3 regions of the Sporosarcina sp. P12(2017) genome follow, and region 3 is predicted to be linked to each of the others. Evidence: riboswitches for the same ligand, from Rfam matches in the RefSeq annotation. Region 3 holds a riboswitch; each other region holds the start of a gene.
What was found. Region 3 has a riboswitch for thiamine pyrophosphate ahead of thiC (phosphomethylpyrimidine synthase ThiC). Riboswitches for the same ligand answer to the same signal wherever they lie in the genome.

Region 1: it holds a riboswitch for thiamine pyrophosphate, as region 3 does, so the genes downstream of both, thiO (glycine oxidase ThiO) here and thiC (phosphomethylpyrimidine synthase ThiC) in region 3, are expected to answer to the same signal.
Region 2: it holds a riboswitch for thiamine pyrophosphate, as region 3 does, so the genes downstream of both, CSV80_RS05585 (ABC transporter ATP-binding protein) here and thiC (phosphomethylpyrimidine synthase ThiC) in region 3, are expected to answer to the same signal.

What each region holds. Positions count from the first base shown of each region.
Region 1 covers NZ_PDYL01000005.1:143,989-150,157, forward strand. Annotated here, with positions in the region: gene CSV80_RS05680 (CoA-acylating methylmalonate-semialdehyde dehydrogenase) at 1-993, shown strand, start outside; gene CSV80_RS05685 (hypothetical protein) at 1,216-1,443, shown strand; gene thiO (glycine oxidase ThiO) at 1,745-2,872, opposite strand; TPP riboswitch at 3,005-3,116, opposite strand; gene CSV80_RS05695 (hypothetical protein) at 3,405-3,743, opposite strand; gene CSV80_RS05700 (sensor domain-containing diguanylate cyclase) at 3,918-4,883, opposite strand; gene CSV80_RS05705 (alpha/beta fold hydrolase) at 4,876-5,706, opposite strand; gene CSV80_RS05710 (sulfatase family protein) at 6,059-6,169, opposite strand, start outside.
Region 2 covers NZ_PDYL01000005.1:117,780-123,948, reverse strand. Annotated here, with positions in the region: gene CSV80_RS05595 (ABC transporter substrate-binding protein) at 1-823, opposite strand, end outside; gene CSV80_RS05590 (ABC transporter permease) at 820-1,572, opposite strand; gene CSV80_RS05585 (ABC transporter ATP-binding protein) at 1,569-2,339, opposite strand; TPP riboswitch at 2,424-2,522, opposite strand; cobalamin riboswitch at 2,664-2,851, shown strand; gene CSV80_RS05580 (DUF4430 domain-containing protein) at 2,974-6,169, shown strand, end outside.
Region 3 covers NZ_PDYL01000025.1:22,302-28,470, forward strand. Annotated here, with positions in the region: gene CSV80_RS16100 (sensor histidine kinase) at 1-582, shown strand, start outside; gene CSV80_RS16105 (response regulator transcription factor) at 598-1,272, shown strand; gene CSV80_RS16110 (calcium/sodium antiporter) at 1,338-2,291, opposite strand; TPP riboswitch at 2,875-2,992, shown strand; gene thiC (phosphomethylpyrimidine synthase ThiC) at 3,110-4,882, shown strand; gene CSV80_RS18080 (hypothetical protein) at 4,899-5,021, opposite strand; gene CSV80_RS16120 (aldo/keto reductase) at 5,344-6,169, opposite strand, start outside.

The DNA.
Region 1 (6,169 bases), on a different contig from region 3:
CCGATGATGGTGCCATGCTGGATGTTCCCGATGGCGATTGCAACAGGAAATACATTTGTACTCAAGCCATCCGAGCGTACGCCGATGCTGGCAAACCGCTTAGCTGAACTACTCGAAGAAGCCGGCTTACCAAAAGGCGTCTTCAATATTGTGCACGGAGCACATGACGTAGTAAATAGCATTCTCGATCACGAAAAAATAGCTGCCATTTCCTTCGTAGGATCTCAGCCTGTTGCAGAGTATGTTTACAAACGCGGAACGGATAATCTAAAACGCGTTCAAGCACTTGCTGGAGCAAAAAATCACTCCATCGTATTAAAAGATGCGAACTTGGACAACGCCGCTACTCAAATTATCAACGCAGCATTCGGTTCAGCCGGAGAACGTTGCATGGCATGTTCAGTCGTTGCCGTAGAAGATGACATTGCAGACGAGTTTGTTGAAACTTTACTTAATCGTGCGAATGAACTCACCATCGGAAACGGTTTGGACGAAGGGATCTTCCTTGGACCTGTCATTCGTGATACTCACAAAGAACGAACAGAACAATACATCGCCACTGGTGAAAAAGAAGGCGCAACACTCGTTCGCGACGGCCGCCAAGACAGCGCAGCTAAAGAAAAAGGATACTTTGTCGGCCCTACCATCTTTGATCATGTAACGAGCGAGATGAAAATTTGGCAAGACGAAATTTTCGCTCCTGTTCTATCCATCAGCCGTGTGAAAAACTTAGATGAAGCAATCGAATTATCAAATAAATCCAAGTTCGCAAACGGCGCTTGTATTTTCACAAGAGACGGTGGAAATGTACGGAACTTCCGTGAAAACATCGATGCAGGAATGCTCGGATTAAATATCGGCGTACCTGCTCCTATGGCCTTCTTCCCGTTCTCCGGTTGGAAAGATTCCTTCTATGGTGATCTTCACGCCAATGGAAAAGATGGACTGAACTTCTATACACGTCAAAAAGTACTTACTGGTCGTTGGGAGTAAGTACTATACAATATGAAAACACCTTCTCTTTGTTTTAAACAGAGAGAAGGTGTTTTACGTATTATAGAACTATAATTGTCTGAATAGTTTTGAATTGTGTGGGGACCTGGTACCGTTTCTTACCGTTTCTATATAAATACTCTTTTATTTACAACAACCGTGTGTATTGCATTAGTTCGCCTTGCTGGAGGTTACATATAGTACAGCAAGGAGGTGAAGTTTATGTCAAAACATGAACATGTAAGCAAAGAACAGCTTTTCTTCTTCGGGCTTATAGCCGGATATGCTTTGCTCGGCTTGTTTTTAATTGTGCCCGCTGTATTGGCGGTCGTCGGTACAAACCTGCTGCTTTTAGCCGTTGCAGTGATCATCGTGATCATCATCGTGTTGTTCGCCTTGGCGATCATTCTGAAAGGCCTGTCCCGTCTGTTTCATCATCGTAAACACTGATGAATAAATGCAGCCGCCACTTTAATAGTGGCAGCTGTATTTTTACATATATTGAACTACGTGAATTGAAAAAATATTTAAGTAGCACATACTTTACGTAGTGTAATGATTCCTAAAAATTACACTGGACCGCAAACGACAACATAATCACCGCGATAACTATCCAAAATCAACAGCAATGATAGCATTCGTTTCGCCCATTTAACACATGCACAGTATGTTCCTCACATCCTCCAAGACTCGCTACGAGTGAATGGCTAATTCATTCTCGGCAGGACTTCCACCCACTATATGCTGCAACCTAGGCTTGGTAACTCAACCTGGCGCCACTTAAAGCAAAAGGAGTAAGCAACTCATGCGTCTTCTGACAGCCGTTTATGTAATCCTTCATCAGTATACCTGTAATCGGGCTAAGCAAAATGCCGTTTCGGTAATGACCGGTACATATATGCAGCCCGTCGATGAACGGATGAGACCCCATGATCGGCAGATGGTCTGCGGCTTGGGGACGTACACCGACCCATGTTCGGTGGATCACTCCATCACTAAGCACAGGCAATAGGCGGGAAGCCCGTTGTAATAGCGAAAGAATGCCATGAGCCGTTACTGATGTATCAAAGGAACCGGGAATAGACGTTGCACCGATGAGCATTTCCTTATTTCGTTTCGGCACAATATAACAGCCGTCTACCGCAAAAACCGTTTTGACCGGTGCAGGGCCGGCCAGCCGGATTGACAAGCATTCACCTTTCACAGGAATGACGGGCAAGGAAAAATCAGTGTCAGCTAAGAGATGGCTGCTCCAGGCACCGGCTGCAATCGTCACTTGAGTTGCATAAAGCGAGCCGATTGAAGTATCAACCCCCACTATCCGGTTGTGCTGAATCAGCAGACGAAGAGCCTTTGTTTCTTCATATACATGGGCACCGGCATTCATTGCTGCTTTCAAAAAGGCCTGTGCGAGCAAGGGGGCTTTCACTTGATGGTCTTTTTCCAGAAAAATAGCACCGGCAGTTTGGGACATCATACAAGGTTCGATCTTCGGCACTTCTTCCGGCTCAAGCCACTGAATGGATGGGTCCTTTTCGGATAAAAAGTGATACTGCCGATGCAGCTCGTCACGATCCTGTTCTGTCGCGGCCGTTTTGATCAGGCCAGCTGTTCGTAAATCAATGTCTATACCCGTTTCGGACAGCAATTCATCACGAAGTTGAGGGAACATCGCTCGGCTTTCCAGTGCGATTCCCAACAACGGATTGTCCTGCTCAAACTCATTTTGCGCCCCAAGCATCCCTCCTGCTGCCATAGAGGCCTGTCCGGCTTTGCCTGCATCAAAAACAGCTACGCTTAAGCCTTCTTTGGCCAGTCGATAAGCAATGGAACAACCTATTACTCCTCCGCCAATAACAATATGATCATATGTCTTCATTGTTTCCACTCCTCAAAGATGACCTAAATACTGATACCATTGAACATCTATACCGGCCTGTTAGGAAGTGAAAAACGCCACTTTCATAGAAGAAAGCAGCGCCTCATGTATACAGTCCATAACATACAAGTGATGTAAGCAGTGCCACTTCCCTTCGCCAGTACGAGCTGGATCAGGTTCCAAGAGTCCCAAAGTCAATCACTTTGATCTCAGCCTTTTTTCAAAGGCACCTCCAGTGGATGAATATTCATTTTTTTCAGATTAACATACTAGTTAGAATTTGTCATTTTAAATTTATTGTGGATCGGTGCCTGTGCAAGGTGATTTTGCATGCAATTGTAGTGTATGGGCTGAATAGTTTCGTGCACAGCGTACCCGAAAGCGATTCCTCTTTAGATTTTTCACGCAACTACTTTAGTTAATGCTTCAATTTGAAAACAACAAAAATTCCTCGACTGAAAATAACCAAGGAGGCTTTTTGTTGTTGATCTGTTAAGTTTTCTAATTTACTTAGTGGATCAGTACCCCTTTTTTATGAACGGCACGACTGCATAGTTTCCTTGAAATAAGCATAAATAATCTTCGGACTGACACGATACATTGGATGCATAAATTCAACAAAGCGAGTGCCAAGAGCATCTCCATACAGCGCACCTGAGTCACAGACTTCTGTCTGAAAACCTACTACTGATTTAACGACCGAGAACGTGCCACAGCACACAACTATATCGGGGTTAATCAATTCAATCTCTTTCATCCACAATTCTTTTGCATATTCGTCTTGTAGTAGAATTTCGTCCATATTGCTACTTACACCGCCACCACTCTTCTTTAGATTGGTGATCGCAATACTCGACAACCCGTCTGCCATATTCTTCTTTTGCTCCGCAGTGATTGACTGATGTGAAGGAAGTCCATGCTGCAGACAGAAATTCCATATACCAAGGATGCCAGTCGTTCGATAAAATGTTTTGGCCTTACCGCCTTTATCTTTCCCATATTCAATTACCCGAATTGTGTTTGAATTGTGCGGGGACCTGGTACCTTAACCAAACGTAATCCGATTCCGTCCATTATCTTTTGAAGTATACAATGCCCAATCTGCTCTAGACTGCAAAGAATTCTCCGTATCTCCTGGCACCTTGGTCGCTACCCCAATACTGACGGTAACACCATAGCTATTCCAATCCGCATTCTCAACTCGGCAACGAATTCTCTCCGCTATTTCTAAAGCTTCCACTTTCTCTGTTGCTGGAAGAACTAAAGCAAATTCTTCTCCCCCGTAACGAGCAGCCACATCTTCTGTCCTGGATTCTTCCCTAAACAAGCGTCCCAACTCCCGCAATATGCTATCGCCCGTCAAATGACCATATGTATCATTTACCTTTTTAAAAAAGTCTATATCGATTAACAGAAAAGAAAGAGACAAGGACCGTTCGTTGTGCGGCATAAAATAGGAAGAAAGACTTTCTTGTAGGTAGTGACGGTTCTTGAGACCTGTGAGTCCATCCGTAATGGCCATCTCCTGAAGTGTCTCATTTAACGCTAATAACTTATTTTGCTTCGCTTCATACTCGATCCGCAAGCGCTCCAATTCTTGTATCTGCTTCACCTTCAGTAGATTGCGTGTTTCCGTGTCCTTTTTGGCCGCAAGAATCACTTCCTCATACTCGATTCTATTCTTCATGCGCAGACATGCACAATCATTGAAAGCCTTTCCATCTCGTTCATTACGCAATGCGTTCAATAGCACGGAAATTTCCTGCCCGTCTTTGGACTTGAATGAAAAATACATCTCTTCTACTTTATTCTGCAATCGAATCATCGGAAAAAAGTACAGCTGATAAAAAGACCGGCTTGCGTTCGGCAATATCAGATTGATGTGTTTCCCCTTTACCTCATGAAGCTGATAGCCAAGTAAACTAAGCAGCGTCTGATTGATTTCAACAATCATCCCTGTATCATCCAGTGTGAAATAACCGAACGGCGCAGAATCTAGCTGTCTATCCATTTGTGACAAGACTCTTGTATACGGAAGTCAAATAATTTCTAATCAGCTGAATGGTTTTTTCTGGATGACTCATATGAGGGCAATGTCCTGTCGCATCCATGATTTCAAGCGTGCTGTTCTGGAGGTGCCGATGCATATAACGTCCCACTTCAACAGGCGCAATACTATCATCGGAACATTGGAGAATGAGCGATGGCACTATCACTTTCCTCACATCATCTCGATGATCAGAGAAGAAGGTCGCAATCGCAAAACGACGGGCAACCTCCGGATCTGTCGAGCAGAAGTTATCCTCCAATTGCTGTGAAAGTTCCGGCCTTTCAGGGTTCTTCATTATGACTTGCGCTAGATAATTCGCCCAGCCGATATAATTCATGTCCATCATCTGAATCAAACCTTCTAAATCTTCCTTCTCAAACCCACCGTAATAATCAGGTACTTCATTCAGGTAATAAGGAGAAGGACCTATTAATATAAGATGTTCAAATAAATCAGGCTTCTGAATTGCCGCTAGCATACCGATAATACCTCCGACAGAATGTCCGACGAATATCGCTTCCTTCAATTCTAAAGCATTGCACACATCGAGCACGTCCTGTGCATACCCATTAAGATCTTGATATTTTTCCGCACTGTACGCTTGATAATCAGATTGTCCCGAACCAACATAATCGAATAAAACAACTTGGAAATGGTCTTCAAAGTAAGGCGCTGTCAAGTTCCATACATTCAAATCACACCCGAAGCCAGGCGCAAATATAATCGTTCTTTCACCTTTCCCAGTGACTTTAACATTATTGCGCAAGAGGATACTTTGTTTCATATTAAAACCTCCACTTTTAAATTAATATACTTAGTAATAATACTATAACTACCATCTTTGTAGTTCATTAATCTTAATATTAGTATATAGTAACGTTTGATTTCTTTCAATTTAGTATTTTTATTGAGTTAGTAACTCATAGTAGAGTCAGTACGCTTTTGTATTGCAGACTATCTATGTATATGTAAACATGCATGACTTTTTACGCAAAAACTGTTTTTATCTAGCTCAATTATCAAAAAGCGTCAACTCCGAAATCTTGGAGTTGACGCTTTTCTTTATAGGAGGAATGATCATTCCTATATTCATTTACCTGAATTGTGCGAGAATTGTGTGGGGACCTGGTACCTGTTTAATCCCCTGGACTCAATCGTTTTTCAGAACGCTGATCCGCCAACAACTGTTCCAATTTACAACGAATCACATCTATTTCCTCCGACGCATGGGCAGGATCAGCCAAGTT
Region 2 (6,169 bases), on a different contig from region 3:
TCGCTTGATCTTGGTTGCTTAGCAAGAGGTCGAGTGCTTCTTCGGGCTGTTCTACCATAAATTCATACCCTTTTTGTGCTGCCCGCCAGAAAGCCTGGATTGCGTCTTGTTCTTTGTCCCATGTATCATCACTCGTCAACAACACAATTTCACTATAATTTGGCACGCCATAGTCTACTGGATTAAAGTAGCGCGTTTTGAAGCCTTTCGAGTTCATGACAGGCACTTCGTGGTTAATAAATGTTCCTGTCACGGCATCAACACGTTTTGAAACGAGTGAAGATTCCAATTCGAATCCAACGTCGATCATATTCACTTTGTCATAATCGCCGCCGTCATTCGTTACCATCGTTTTAATCAAAGATTCGTTTAGTGGAATCCCTGGATAACCGATTGTTTTACCTTCGAGATCTTTAGGTGATTGAATCGAACTTTCCTCTAGCATGACAGTATAATTTAGTGGCTCTCGCACAATCGAGGCGATTGCTTTAATCGGAATGTCTTCATTGGCTTGCGCTAAAATGACATCCGGTTGGTAATACAGTCCAAGAGTCACTTTTCCTGCTGCGGTCAAGTTCATTGGATCGGTCGGATTGGCAGGGAATTGTATGTCCACTTCCACGTTCTCTTCATTAAAATAACCTTTTTCCTGGGCTACATAAATATAGCTATGTACTGCATTTGGATACCAGTCGAGCATGATGCTGACTTTTTTCTTTTCATTGTTCGGTGTCTCTTCGTTATCTGCGGGAGTCTTATCATTATTGCACCCAGCTAGCAGTACAAGAAGAAAAATGATGCTAAGGAACAGACGTTTTCTCATTGGTGATTCCTCCATTGTAAAAAGTGTTTTTCCAATACGACGACGAGTAGAAAGAAGATAATGCCTACTGCAGATAGCAAGACGATCGGTGCGAATACGGCGGCACTGTCAAATTGCGTCATCATTCTTCTGCTGAAGTATCCAAGTCCTGCCTGAGCACCTAGCCATTCCCCAATGGCCGCACCGATTACACTCAGTGTGACCGCCACTTTGAGTCCAGAGAAGAAAGATGGCAAAGCGGAAGGCAGGTCTAATTTATAGAAGATATCTTTTGCGGACGCACCCATTGTTAGCATTAATTCACGTAAATTTTTATCTGAAGAGCGCAAGCCGTCGAAAACGCTGACGGTAATCGGGAAAAAAGTAATCAGTACCGTAACCGCGACTTTACTCCAAATGCTGTAGCCGAACCATAAGACGAAAATCGGTGCGAGCGCGATGACCGGAATCGTTTGCGACGCGATCAGGATAGGGTAAAACGCCTGCTCGATCGGTTTCTTACTATACATCGCAATTGCCAGTGTGGATCCGAGCATGATTGAAATCGATAAGCCGATTAAGATAGTTAAAGCAGTCGGAGGTAAGTGGTGGATAAACAGCTCCGTCTTCAGCTCCCATAATCTGATCAGAATCGCTGAAGGGGACGGGAAGAGAAAGCTTTTGTCGTAAAGACGTGCGCTAATTTCCCATAGGCCCAGTAAGATCGCAACGAAAAGTATAGACCAACTATACGAAGTGATTTTCTTCATAGCCGCGCCTCCGAACGAAGCTCGCTAATAAGTTGCTCCTTCATTTCCATCACTTCGGGCTGTGCCAGGTCTCGCATAGTACGTGGTCGGCTGAGAGGCACGATGACTTCGCGAATCGTCTGTACTGGTCTTTCAGCGAGTACGAAGATGCGATCGGATAGAAATAAAGCTTCGTCGATATCATGTGTGATGAAGACAATCGTTTTATCGAGCTTCTGCCATTGATCGATCAGCCACTCTTGCATCGTCAGCCGTGTGATCGCATCGAGTGCGCTGAATGGCTCGTCCAGCAATAAAATATTGGAGCCGGTCAGGATCGTTCGTAAAAAGGAAACCCGTTGTCGCATCCCGCCTGATAAATTTCCAGGATAAGCGTTTTCTTCGCCTGCCAGTCCGAAATCAGCGAGTAGCTGGATGATCTGGTCGGCAGTAGGTTTACCGCCTTGAAGTTCTACTGGTAATTGGACATTTTCAAGAATCGTTCGCCACGGCATGAGTAAGTCTTGCTGCGGCATATAGCCCACTTTGCCTAATCGCTTCGTTGTCACTTCTCCGTTCAATGAAATCTCACCACTGTCAGGATTCTCTAGACCGGTGACCAGTCGGAATAAAGTGCTTTTCCCGTAACCACTTGGTCCAATGATGCTGACAAATTCGCCTTCATTTACATGCCAATCGACTTGGTCAAAAATTGCGGTTGGTTTAGAAGCATTGGTTGCTCGATAATGAAAAGATACATTCGTAAACTCTAAAACCTTATTCGTCATCATTCTTACCACTTCTCATTTCTTCAAAAAATACACACAAAAAACCACTTCTCTGTGCGAAGTGGTTGCATAGTACGGTCGAAATCCGTCATATGTCCACTTCCCTCCGCTAGCATTATCTAGAGCAGGTTTCGAGGGTTAAGGCGAACGCCTCTCTCAGCAACAGCACCCCTAGTGTTTATCCATATCTTATCGTTACATAGTCTGAAAAGATAGTCAAGATAGGACAGGAATAAATTGGTCATTTATAGGGAGTTGGAAAATATCCTACACGTCAAAAATCTCGCTATTGCAATTGTTTTGTCGACTCATTATGATTAAGGATAGTTTATAGCGTATTTTGGTGTCTTGCTAGTTTGCAAGACGTAAAAAGGAATCAGGTGAAAATCCTGAACGGTCCGGCCACTGTAATTGGAAAGTAACTTCTGACAACCACTGGTATTCATACTGGGAAGGTTGAAGTTGCGTTCGTATCCAAAAGTCAGGAGACTTACCATAATACAATGCTTACAGCCTTCCGGAAAAAGGTGTGTATGTTGTGTTGTATTATGTATGTCTAAACACGCATCCATCCATCCTTGTCTCTTTCCGGAGGCGGGATTTTTTTATTGAAAAAAATAGGGGGTAGGAGTCGTTGAGGAAAGGTAGTCGAGTAAGCAAGACATTATCTGTGTTGCTAAGTTTATTGTTGGTGTTGTCGGTTTTAACTCCAACAGTACAAGCAGTTGATACAGGAGTAGAGAATACACAAGGAATGGTTGAAGAGCAGACAGATGTGGAAGAATTATTAGCTAGAACCGTTCAGTTTTATAAAAACAAAAAGATGAAATTGGATTCGTGGCAATTATTAGTCGGGCTTTACGCAGCAGGTGAAGACCTGAATGATGGCGAGTGGGTATTACCAGAATGGCAAAAAGAAGATCCAGATTATCTAGAACCTATACATTATGGTACAGATCATATTCGCTTTATCTTCGGATTGCTTGCAATGAACGAAGATCCAGCCGATGCATGGGAAACGAATCGTAATCTTTATGCGGAATTAGCATCGCAACAAAACGAAGAGACAGGCTCATTTGGCGGCATTAATAAACATATGTGGGCCGTGCTTGCGATGGATACAGGCGAACGTCTAGGAGCCGATTTAGGTGAGTGGAATACAGATAAGAAACAAAAAGCGCTACAATTTTTGATCGATAACCAAAATGAAGATGGTGGATATTCATTCTTTGGTCCGGTTTCAGACCCAGATATGACAGGTATGGGCATGATCGCGTTGTCGAACTATCAAGGGGAAGAAGCGGCAGATGCAGCTATTGAAAGAACGAAGGACTTATTACGAGCTAGACAACTAGACTTAACGACGGGTGGATTTAATTCGCCAGGTAATTTTGGAATGGGCGATAATGCCAACTCCACAGCGACAGCGATTTGGGGTCTAGCTGCAGTCAATGAGAATGTACTAGCAGAAAAGTGGCATGTAGGCAATCAGACAGTAGTAGATGCAATAAAAGGTTTCCAGTTTGAAGACGGGTCTTATAAGTGGAAAGTGACTGATAAAAGTACTAATTTAATGGCGACAGAACAAGTATTACTTGCGCTAGCAGACATGAAAGCGGGAAGTTCTGTTTGGAATCGAATTGCTTTAAAAACAGAGCGGCCTACAGCCTACGTGAAAGTCGATGGGGTAGATGCACCGATTCTTGCAGATACTGCAGTGGCATTCGAAGCAGGCGATACGATTGTACAAGTTGTTGAACAGTTGTTAAAAGAACAAAATATTCCTTACGAGTTGGATCAAGCGAAAGAGAATTTTGTATCGATTAACAACGTTCAAAATGGAAATTTACATGGCAATGATCAGTGGGTTGTTGATGTTAATGAAGGATCATCTACTTCACTTTTCGATAATGTAGTAAACGACAATGATAAGATTCACATTTTCTATAAACGCAATGCAGTTCTTGAATCCATTACGAAGTTGAAAGTCGGGGACAAGGATCCGACTATTGAACTCACATTAAGTGGAGACACGTTTACGGAAGCGGCTTCAAATGTTAGTAACTGGACTATAGGTAATGGAGCCCTAACAGTTGGCTCAGTCACAGTTGAAAGTAGTCAGAACGTACTTCTACATGTGCAAGGCGAAGTACCAAATGTAACGTTATCAATAACTGGGCTTGCTAAAGCAGTGCAGTCGAATGTAAACACTACTGCAAATAATACTCCTGCTATACCAGAAACTATTCGTACGGTAGACGATATGCTTGCGGATACGTTACGTTTCTATGAAGTGGAGAGATATAATAAGGATAATTTCAGATGGAGTATGCCTGGAATCAGTTGGACGGAATTGGTTGCATTGGGCGCGTCCAGTTCACAATTAAGTGATGGTACAGCACAATTACCAGAGTGGCTCACTAAAGATCCAGGATTACAGAAAGATGAAGCAGATACGGATCATATTCGCTATATCTTCGGTTTGCTAGCAGTAGGTAAAGATCCATCTACTGCATGGGAATCTAAACGAAATCTTTATGCAGAGCTAGCGGCACAACAAAAGGCAGACGGATCAATTGGTGGTATAAATAAACACGCATGGGCGATGCTCGCTTTAGATACAGGTGAGAAGCGCGGGCAGGACGTAGGAACATGGGGTGCCAATGCAAAAGAGAAAGCGTTACAACATTTGTTAAAGCAAGAAAAGGAAAAGGGTGGATTTTCGCTTTCATTAAATGAACAAGACACAGCTGATCCTGATATGACGGGCATGGTCTTGTTGGCACTAGCAAATTATCAAGATGATAGTGCGGCGAATGCTGCAATTGAACGTGCAAAACAAGCCTTGCGCGAACAACAACTTGATACAGCTGGCTGGGGCGCTTGGGGAGAAAACTCCAATAGTATTGCGACAGTCATTTCAGGTCTGGTTGCGGTAGGAGAAGACGTTACATCGGATAAGTGGCAAAAAGGTGAGGAATTACCCTTAGATGCTTTAAGCAAATTCCAAACGAAAAATGGTGCATTTGCCTTTACTTTACCGGCCGATCAATGGGTCAATACGAAAGCAGTAGAACAATCCTTAATTGCCCTACAAGAAATTAAAACGGGGAAATCTGTATGGCAACAATTTTCTGAAGTAGAAAATGTAGAGCCGCCAGCAGATGAAACGTCTATTACATTTTCCGTAGAAACGCGCACAATGGATACGGGGGATATTATTAGCCCGAAATCGTTGAAAATTGAATCAGGAGATACCGCATTTACGGTACTAAGACGTGAAGTAGAAAACCGTTCCATACCATTTAAATTCACTGGTGCAGGTCCAACTATATACGTCAAGAGCATTAATAATATAGGTGAATTTGATGGCGGCCCACTAAGTGGCTGGATGTATTCAGTCAATGGTGAGTTTCCGCAGTATAGTGCTGGAATTTACGAATTACAAAAGGATGATATTCTGCGCTGGCAGTATACAAGGGACTTGGGAGCAGACTTAGGAGATAACTGGAATCCTACACCTGAAATATCAGTCGACGCACCTGAAAACGTACAAGCAACAATTACAGATGGAAAGCTTCAACTTCAGATAAAAGATGAAAAGACTGGCGAACTACAAGCTGCTAAAGTAGAGAAAACAGAAGTGGTTGGCGGATTTATGATCGTTCAAATCGGAGAGACAGGCAATGTACTCGATTCATTAGAAGGTCTTGAATTGACCTCGGGAATACAGCAAGTTGTAGTACTCGATAACGACAAACCGTATAATTATTTCAAATCTGAAAGTGAGATAAAATCAACGAAAGAATGGAATATTAAGTTCTCAGGTG
Region 3 (6,169 bases):
CGTACAGAACTGAATGATACGGAACGATTTAACTACTTATCGATTATTGAAGAAGAAGCTGAGCGATTAAAAACACTCGTGAAAAACTTAATGGATCTAGCGCAAATGGATGAAATGACGTTCACTGTGACGAAATCCGAATTCGCTGCTGAGGAGTTCATTCGAGATATTGTGCAGCTTGTCCAACCATCATTTGATTTGAAAGGAATAACGCTTCGGATCGAACAAGTCCGCGATTTCCCTATCGTGGCAGATCGAATGCGCCTCGAACAAATTATTCTTAACCTGTTAGACAACGCGCTTCACTATTCTGAAACCAGTAGCACCGTAATCATTCGTGCGTTTCAAGATAAAAAGCATGTACTATTACAAGTTGAAGACAGCGGATGCGGTATTGCAGTGGAAAATCAGCAACAAATATTTGAAAAGCTGTATCGTGTCGAGAAATCTCGTTCCCGTTCATTTGGCGGTGCTGGCCTTGGTTTGGCGACAGTGAAGGAATTAACAGAAGCGCACGGTGGCACGATCGAGGTAGAAAGTGAATTAGATCAAGGGAGTATCTTTACGGTACGATTATATTGAAAGTAGGTGACGCATATGAAGACCATTTTGCTTGTTGATGATGAACAACGCATGCTCGATCTGCTCGAACTATTCCTCGCGCCACACGGATATCGCTGTTTGCAAGCGACTGACGGCCAAAAAGCAATTGAGCTATTCCAGGTGGAGGACGTACATCTCGTGTTGCTCGATGTCATGATGCCTGGTATGGATGGATGGGAAGTTTGCCGCAGAATGAGAGAAGTTTCAGCTGTACCTGTAATTTTATTAACGGCTCGAACCGACAAATCCGATGTTGTAAAAGGACTTGACCTAGGGGCAGATGATTATATTACGAAACCATTTGACGAGCGGGAACTCATCGCGAGAGTGCGCGTGGCATTACGGCGTTCAGAGAACGAAAATCAACCGAAGACTATTCATGAAGGTCCATTTACTCTTGACTTGGAGTCCTATTCCATCCTGTATGACACGCATGAAGTGCGTCTTACGTTAAAGGAGTTCTATATTATAGAAGCGATGATGACTCGGCCAAATCGGACGTTTACCCGGGAAGACTTGCTTCAAGTAGCTTGGGAATTTGACACGTATACAGAGGTTCGGACAGTCGATTCACATATTCGAAATTTACGGGATAAGTTGAGGAAATCAAATTTTCTAATTGACGAGATTTTGGTGACGGTTTGGGGTATCGGCTATAAGTGGAGATAACTACATATCATGCTATAAAGATAGAAAAGGCTACTTTCCACGAATGAATGGAGAGTAGCCTTTTCTTAATTACGTAAAATAACATACACAAGATACACGACGTACGCTACAGCTAGCATGAGCCCTTCACGCTTACCAATTTTGAAGCCAGTTCTAGCGAATAGCAATAATACTAGGGTCAATACAAGCATAATGATGACGTCAATAAACACTTTATCGTTCACTGCGATAGGCGTAATGACAGAGGAAGCCCCGAGAACAAACAGGATGTTAAAAATATTGCTACCGACGATGTTCCCTAAAGCGATTTCACTTTCTTTTTTCAAAGCCGCTGAAATTGATGTAACCAATTCAGGCAATGACGTACCGATCGCAATGATCGTAAGACCGACTAATGTTTCGCTCATGCCAAGAGAATAAGCGATTTTCGTGGCGTTGCTAACGACCAAATCGCCTCCGAATATAATCGCTGCCAACCCGACTAGCGTAATTAGTATATTCTTCCCCCACTTCACATTATCAGTGGCTTGTGTAAGTGTAGCATTTTGACGACTTCGAAGGCCAAGTTCAATCACATAGTACATAAAGATCGAAAGGAATAGTAAGAAAATAATTCCATCGCCGCGTGTGATCATATTGCTGCTGAAGCCTTGTAATGCCATATCACTCATCAACACCAACATGACTATACTTGCTAATAAAGTGAACGGAATCTCTTTCCGGATAGTCTCACTTTGTACCTTCAACGGAAACAGAAATGCCGCCATCCCGACAACGATGGTGATATTGAATATATTACTTCCGACTACGTTCCCCACTGCGACGTCTGCGTTTCCGCCCATCGCTGCAATAATACTGACCGTCGCTTCTGGTGAACTAGTTCCGAGCGCTACAATGGTGAGACCAATCAAAATAGGTGGAATTTGCAACAGTCTTGCAATATTTGAAGAGCCATCCACGAAATAGTCGGCACCTTTTATTAATAATACAAATCCAATAATGAGTAAAACATAGGACATATATTGGTTACCTCCTCCATAGGAATGATATTTCTAATTAGTTGTATGCAAGTGTGTCTAGACTACAATAAAATAATTGCATCAATTACTGCATACTTGATGCATATTATGACAAGCACCATGATAAAAACAAAATATGTATGTGACTTTACTTCCCCATAGCATTCATCCTTCTCAATCCCAGATATGTTATACAATGTAAACTCTACTACACTGATCCTTCCCCCTTTTATTTTTTCTTTTTGATTATCTCACGTCATCACTACTTATGCATCTTACAAGTCATACAAAACATTCATTTCTCATCATTACATGCTTTCTTGAGTGTTGTTGAAAAGATTTTATAAAAATAGCTTGTCCATAGATCTATCTTTACAGACAAGGCAACGATATAATTTTCCAGAAACTTACTATAGGACTGAATGTACAATATTTTGGGGGTTTTCTTCTGATTACGCATTTCTGCTTCCTCACCAATCACACTAGTTACGGGTAAATAACGGAACCTATGAAAATTAACAGAATAATTACTCTTTAAAAACCGATTTAGGTATGGTATACTATTCCTGTTCGAACAATTAAATACTAATACTAGGGGTGTCCAACGTTATTGGACTGAGATGGAATGACAGTACACGCATTCCGGACTCTTTGGACCTGATCTGGCTCGTACCAGCGTAGGGAAGTTTTCATTTTATCAGCAACGCTTATTTTGCGTTTTGAAGACCAGGTCCTATCTACGGAACTGGTCTTTTTTGTTGCCGATTCCCATCACTTGAATCGAGTCATGTCGCCCCTTAAAAGGAGACGATGACAAAATGCAAGAGAAGAAAGAAGAAATCCGTATCCATGAATGTTTTCCGGCAAGTAGCAAGACTTATGTACAAGGAAGTCGTCCTGACATACTCGTACCGATGCGCGAAATTGAACTATCACCAACTGTAACTGATCAAGGTGAAATACCAAATGAACCTTTCCGTGTCTATGATACAAGCGGGAAATATACGGAAGCTGGTTATCAAGTGGATATCCAAAAAGGACTCCCGAATATTAAGAAGAACTGGATAGTTGAACGAAATGACGTGGAAGAGTATGAAGGTCGGCAAGTGAAGCCACAGGATAATGGGTACCGTTCAATGGAAAAAATGAAAAATGACGCAGAATTTCCATTGTTGAAACGCAAACCATTACGAGCAAAAAGTGGCATGAATGTTACACAAATGCATTATGCACGCAAAGGAATCATTACACCTGAAATGGAATTCATTGCAATCCGCGAAAATGTAACGCCTGAACTTGTACGGGATGAAGTGGCGAGAGGACGGGCGATTATACCGTCTAATATTAACCATCCAGAAGCGGAACCGATGATTATCGGTAGTAAATTCCATGTGAAAATCAATGCGAATATCGGAAATTCTGCGGTCTCCTCATCAATTGCTGAGGAAGTGGAAAAGATGACATGGGCTACACGTTGGGGTGCAGATAATATCATGGATTTATCAACGGGAAAGAACATTCATACAACACGTGAATGGATCATCCGCAACTCACCTGTCCCAGTGGGAACGGTCCCATTATATCAAGCGTTGGAAAAAGTAAACGGCAAAGTGGAAGATCTCTCATGGGAAGTATTCCGCGACACATTGATTGAGCAGGCTGAGCAAGGTGTCAGCTACTTTACCATTCATGCGGGTGTTCTGCTCCGTTATATTCCCATGACGATTCATCGTGTGACCGGCATTGTCTCACGTGGTGGTTCTATTATGGCCCAGTGGTGTATGTTGCATCATAAAGAAAGTTTTCTATACACACACTTTGAAGATATATGTGAAATTATGAAACAGTACGATATCGCGTTTTCCTTGGGAGATGGATTACGTCCCGGCTCAATTGCTGATGCCAATGACGAGGCACAATTCGCTGAACTTGAAACACTTGGCGAACTAACGAAGATTGCTTGGTCCCATGATGTGCAAGTCATGGTAGAAGGTCCTGGACATGTGCCTATGCATTTAATTAAGGAAAATATGGATAAGCAAATGGAGATTTGTCAAGAAGCGCCTTTTTATACACTCGGTCCTTTGACGACAGATATTGCTCCTGCCTATGACCACATCACATCTGCTATTGGTGCGGCTATGATCGGCTGGTTCGGGACAGCGATGTTATGTTATGTAACCCCTAAAGAACATCTTGGTCTACCGAATAAAGATGATGTGCGTGAAGGCGTCATTACGTATAAAATTGCAGCCCATGCAGCTGATTTAGCAAAAGGTCATCCGAATGCATATAAACGCGACAACGCATTATCAAAAGCCCGTTTCGAATTCCGTTGGCGAGATCAATTTAATTTAAGTTTGGATCCTGAACGCGCGATGGAATATCATGATGAAACATTGCCGGCTGAAGGAGCCAAGATCGCCCACTTCTGTTCGATGTGCGGACCTAAATTTTGCAGTATGCGAATTTCACACGACATTAGAAAATATGCTGATGAAAACAGTTTAGAAGAGAAGCTAGCAATGGAAAGTGGCATGAAGGAAAAGGCTGAAGAATTTAAAAAATCCGGTGCTGAAATCTATCTTTAATAAGGAGTGAATGGAGTTATGACAACCGAACAGTTAATTCATCAGATCTCTGTAAAACGCCGAAATCTTCATCAGTTAGAAGAACAGTTGGCTCTCCTGCAAGCACAATGCATACACGAATATACAGAAACTGTAACATATAGGAAATGTATGAAATGCTTGAAGATCGAGAGTGTCCATTATTAATACATGTTCTGCTATTCAAATACAGGCTTTGTGCTCTATTGGCTTTCTGAAAAACTCATCGGTATTGTGACGTACTATCGTTTTCCATTCACGCGCCCAATTACACAAATACTTTTAGCCGTTGTCCTTTAAAAGTTGGATTTCATGTTGGTACAATAAAAAGCGACCCACCACGCCTCTTTGCAATGCGGATCTAGGTGGGTCATTTTTATCATGATAACAAGATCTGAAATCGTAGACTTTTTCAATGTAGCCCATTACTAAAATAGATACGTTTAATCAAACTCTTCATATTCATTCGGGTGCTGCCCTTCTACTCTTCCCGCTTCACCTTTATCTAAAGAATCAATTTGTCTCATATCTTCTTCAGTCAATTCAAAGTCGAATACATCGAGATTCGCTTTTTGATGGGCATAGTTAGAAGATTTTACGACCGTTAAAATATCATTCTGTAGGTTCCAACGAATAATAATTTGCGCTGGTTCCTTATTGTGTTTTTTAGCTATCGAGACAATCGTTTCATTTTCTAACACGTCATTTAATTCACGCCCTAAAGGACTCCAAGCTTCTGTTACGATACCGCGGCTTTTATTGTATTCCACTAGTTCGTTATTGTTAAAATACGGATGGCGTTCAATCTGATTGGTCGCCGGCGTTACACCTGTTTCCTCTATGATACGCTCTAGATGTTCCGGTAAGAAATTAGAAACACCAATCGTCTTAATCAGTCCGAATTTCTGCGCATCGACTAAAGCTTGCCACGCTTCTACGTATTGATCTTGTTTTGGAAGTGGCCAATGAATCAAGTATTTATCAAAATAATCGATTCCGATACGGTACAGTGACTCTTGGATCATCAGAATTGCTCTTTCGTAATCATGTGAAGCTCCAGGAAGTTTGGAACTGATCATCAGTTCTTCCCTAGGTACAGATGACCGCCGAACCGCTTCTCCTACCATTCCTTCATTATTATAATTCGTTGATGTATCAATCAGTCTGTAACCCGCTTCGATCGCCGTTAACGTACTGACTACACCTTGCGCACCTTTTACTTTAACCGTTCCGAAACCAATTGAAGGAAGGCTCGTTCCATCATTCAAT